2 regions of the Pseudomonas frederiksbergensis genome follow, and region 2 is predicted to be linked to the other one. Evidence: predicted binding sites of a transcription regulator. Region 2 holds the regulator's gene; the other holds the start of a gene.
The links. The regulator FliA, encoded in region 2, starts transcription of late flagellar genes. The targets are predictions, from matches to a motif close to CTAAAGTTTNNNNNNNNNNNGCCGNTAA.
Positions count from the first base shown of each region.

Region 1: the regulator FliA is predicted to act here: its motif matches at 1,109-1,136, upstream of BLL42_RS00625 (methyl-accepting chemotaxis protein).

Region 1 covers NZ_CP017886.1:128,432-130,634, reverse strand. The annotation lists gene BLL42_RS00625 (methyl-accepting chemotaxis protein) at 1-976, opposite strand, end outside; gene BLL42_RS00620 (undecaprenyl-diphosphate phosphatase) at 1,276-2,106, shown strand; gene BLL42_RS00615 (DUF1294 domain-containing protein) at 2,103-2,203, shown strand, end outside.
Region 2 covers NZ_CP017886.1:1,238,246-1,240,448, reverse strand. The annotation lists gene fleN (flagellar synthesis regulator FleN) at 10-840, shown strand; gene fliA (RNA polymerase sigma factor FliA) at 837-1,577, shown strand; gene BLL42_RS06240 (chemotaxis response regulator CheY) at 1,743-2,114, shown strand; gene BLL42_RS06235 (protein phosphatase CheZ) at 2,146-2,203, shown strand, end outside.

The DNA.
Region 1 (2,203 bases), 1.1 Mb from region 2:
CGGCCTGTTCGGCATTCTTGGCGACATCCTGCACGCCATAGGTCACTTCGTTGATTGCGGTCGCCACCAGTTCCATTTGTTGTGACTGTTGCTGGCTGCGTGCCTGGGCTTGAGCTGCATCGTTGCCCATGTCGCTGGATGACTGCCCCAAGGCACTGGCGGACAGTTGTAGCTGGCTGATGACCTGACGCAATTTTGTGGTGAAGGCGTTGAAGTGCCGCGCCAATTCGGTCACTTCATCCTGCCCGTGGGTATCGAGACTGCGGGTCAGATCGCTTTCACCGCTGGCGATGTTGGCCATGGCGTTCACGGTTTCCTGGAGTGGACGCACGATACTGCGCGCAATCAGGATCACCAGCAGCGCCATCAGCACGGCGATGGCGAGCCCGACAAACGATGTCTGCCACACCTGTGCGTAGAATTCGGCCTGCATGTCATCGATGTACACACCCGAACCAATGACCCAGCCCCAGGGTTCGAAGAGTTTCACGTAGGAGGTCTTCTGGACCGGCGTGCTGGCGCCGGGTTTCGGCCAGCGATAGTCGACCATGCCGGCACCTTTGGCCTTGGCGATGACCACCATCTCATTGAACAGCGCGAAACCGTCCGGATCCTTGATTGCGGAAAGGTTCTGGCCTTCGAGTTTCTGATTGGTCGGGTGCATGACCATCATGGGCGTCAGGTCGTTGATCCAGAAGTAGTCGTTCTGGTCGTAGCGCAATCCGCGTACCACGCTCAATGCCTGTTTCTGCGCCGCTTCGCGGGTCAGGGTGCCGGCGGTTTCCAGGTCGTGGTAGTAGGCCAGAATGCCGCTGGCAGTCTGCACCACATGTTGGGTTTTCTGTGCTTTGGCTTGATAGAGATCATCGTGGATCTGCTTGAGCATCAGCACACCCAACGTCAACAGCATCAGCACAGCCACAATCAAGATGAGCCACAAACGACGGCTGATCGACACACTGCGCAAGCTATTCATAACCGTGTTACTCCGGGTTCTGTTCTTGTTCTTGTCATAAACGACCGCCAGCATTGAGGCACGCTTTCGCCGCTGGGCCAATCCTACTCAAGTCCAATTACGACGCAGCGTGATTCAGGTATGTCTGATAGGATTTCGGCCGCATCAGCAAAAACCTGAAAACGCGCTGACTTTTCAGCGGGTTTTTAAGGCTTCGCATGGGGATCGTGCATGTTGTCATTGGGTGACGCTGATCGCAGTGGACGCTTGAATTTTATTGACGAGGCATGCCTTGGAGGCATCGTTTCATTGGGGGATTAATGGATTTTTGGACCGCCGTTCAGGCTTTGATTCTTGGCGTTGTAGAGGGACTGACAGAGTTTTTACCCATTTCCAGTACCGGGCACCAGATTATCGTCGCGGATTTGCTCAACTTCGGTGGCGAGCGCGCGATGGCGTTCAACATCATCATTCAGCTCGGCGCGATTCTGGCCGTGGTCTGGGAATTTCGCGGCAAGATACTCGACGTGGTGACCGGGTTGCCTACGCAGCGTAACGCTCAACGGTTTACCGTTAACCTGTTGATCGCTTTCATGCCAGCGGTGGTGCTGGGTGTAATCTTCGCCAATGTGATCCATAAATACCTGTTCAACCCGATCACCGTGGCGACGGCGCTGGTGGTGGGCGGGATCATCATGTTGTGGGCTGAGCGTCGCGAGCATACCGTGCACGCCGAAACCGTCGACGAGATCACCTGGAAAGACGCCCTGAAGGTCGGTTTTGCCCAGTGTCTGGCAATGATTCCCGGCACTTCGCGTTCTGGTTCGACGATCATTGGCGGCTTGTTGTTTGGCCTGTCGCGTAAAACCGCCACCGAGTTTTCGTTCTTCCTGGCCATGCCAACCATGGTCGGTGCCGCGGTGTACTCCGGCTACAAGTATCGCGACCTGTTCCAAGCCGCTGACCTCCCGGTATTCGCCATCGGCTTCGTCACTGCGTTTATTTTTGCGATGATCGCGGTCAAGGGCTTGCTCAAGTTCATTGCCAGTCACAGCTATGCTGCGTTTGCCTGGTACCGGATCGCGTTCGGCTTGTTGATTCTGGCGACCTGGCAGTTCGGTTGGGTCGACTGGGCGGCTGCCACATCGTGATCGAGCCACGCAATGGGCGCGGGATCCAAAACCTGCGCCTCAAAGGCCTGGTTTTCCTGGCCCTGTGCGCCTTGCCGGCTTTTGGTTCGATGCTTCT
Region 2 (2,203 bases):
AGAACGAACATGGGCAGCATGCATCCCGTACAGGTGATCGCAGTGACCGGCGGCAAAGGTGGCGTCGGGAAGACTAATGTGTCAGTGAACTTGTCCCTGGCTCTTGCTGAGCTCGGCCGGCGCGTCATGCTGCTGGACGCCGATCTGGGGCTGGCGAACGTCGACGTCCTGCTGGGGCTTACGCCCAAGCGTACGCTGGCCGACGTCATCGAAGGCCGCTGTGAACTGCGTGATGTATTACTTCAGGGGCCGGGCGGAATTCGTATTGTTCCCGCAGCGTCCGGTACCCAGAGCATGGTTCATCTGAGCCCGGCCCAGCATGCAGGCCTGATTCAGGCATTCAGCGACATTGGCGATAATCTCGACGTATTGGTGATCGACACGGCAGCGGGTATTGGTGAGTCGGTCGTCAGTTTTGTTCGCGCAGCCCAGGAAGTGTTGCTGGTGGTTTGCGATGAGCCGACCTCGATCACCGACGCCTACGCGCTGATCAAACTACTCAACCGCGATTACGGCATGAACCGCTTCCGCGTGCTGGCCAACATGGCGCAAAGCCCTCAGGAAGGACGGAATCTGTTCGCCAAGTTGACCAAGGTCACGGACCGCTTTCTCGACGTCGCCTTACAATACGTCGGTGCGGTTCCTTACGACGAATGCGTGCGCAAGGCCGTGCAGAAGCAGCGCGCTGTGTATGAAGCGTTTCCTCGCTCCAAATGTGCGCTGGCGTTCAAGGCCATCGCGCAGAAAGTCGATACCTGGCCGCTGCCTGCCAACCCGCGTGGGCACCTGGAGTTTTTCGTCGAGCGTCTGGTGCAGCAAACTGCGGGTCCGGTTCTATGACAGCCAGCGGTTACAACCTGTACAAAAAGTCGGCGCGTGACGCGCAGTACGAGCTGATCGAGCGTTACGCGCCACTGGTAAAACGCATTGCCTATCACCTGCTGGCCCGCTTGCCGGCCAGTGTTCAGGTCGAAGACCTGATCCAGGCAGGAATGATCGGTTTGCTTGAAGTGTCGACCAAATACGACGCGAGCAAAGGCGCGAGTTTCGAGACGTACGCGGGGATACGTATCCGTGGCGCGATGCTCGATGAAGTCCGCAAGGGTGACTGGGCGCCACGCTCGGTCCACCGCAATACCCGGATGGTGAGTGACGCGATTCGCTCAATTGAAGCTAAAACCGGGCGTGACGCTAAAGATCACGAGGTTGCGGCCGAACTCCAATTGAGTCTCGACGATTATTACGGGATTTTGAATGACACCTTGGGCAGTCGCCTATTCAGCTTCGACGATCTGTTGCAGGACGGCGAGCATGAAGGACTGCACGAGGATGGCGCGAGTGCTCATCTCGAACCGTCGCGTGACCTGGAAGATGAACGCTTTCAGGCTGCACTGGCGGATGCGATTGCCAATTTGCCGGAGCGTGAGCGACTGGTGTTGGCGCTGTACTACGACGAAGAGCTGAACCTCAAGGAAATCGGTGAGGTCCTGGGGGTCAGTGAATCGCGGGTCAGCCAGTTACACAGCCAGTGCGCGGCCCGTTTGCGGGGGCGTTTGGGGGAGTGGCGAGCGCGCTGACAGCAGTGTGGGGACACTGCGAACGAAACAGGCATGGCGTAAAGCTGTGTCGGTCTTCATCCGTTGTGCTCCGACAGTCGTTGAGTGCTCTGCCTGATTGATTGAATGGCGTGTTCAGGTGCTGAACGCGTTTAAGACTGCTTGGAGGTCGAATTGGACAAGAACATGAAAATCCTCATCGTTGATGACTTCTCAACGATGCGGCGGATCATAAAAAACCTGTTGCGTGACCTTGGGTTCACCAACACGGTCGAGGCCGACGATGGCGTCACTGCCATTCCGGTACTCAACAGCGGGAGCATCGACTTTCTGGTAACGGACTGGAACATGCCTGGCATGACCGGTATCGATTTACTGCGTCACGTGCGCGCCGATGAAAAGCTCAAGCACCTGCCGGTGTTGATGGTCACTGCCGAAGCCAAGCGCGAGCAGATCATCGAAGCCGCTCAAGCCGGTGTAAACGGCTATGTGGTCAAACCCTTCACGGCCCAGGCGTTGAAAGAGAAGATCGAAAAAATATTCGAACGCATCGGTTGATGTGCGGAGCCACTGCGCCACGGGGGGAGCTATGGAGCAAAGAGAATCTTCACAGGGCGATTTCGAATCGACTCTGAAAAAACATGCCC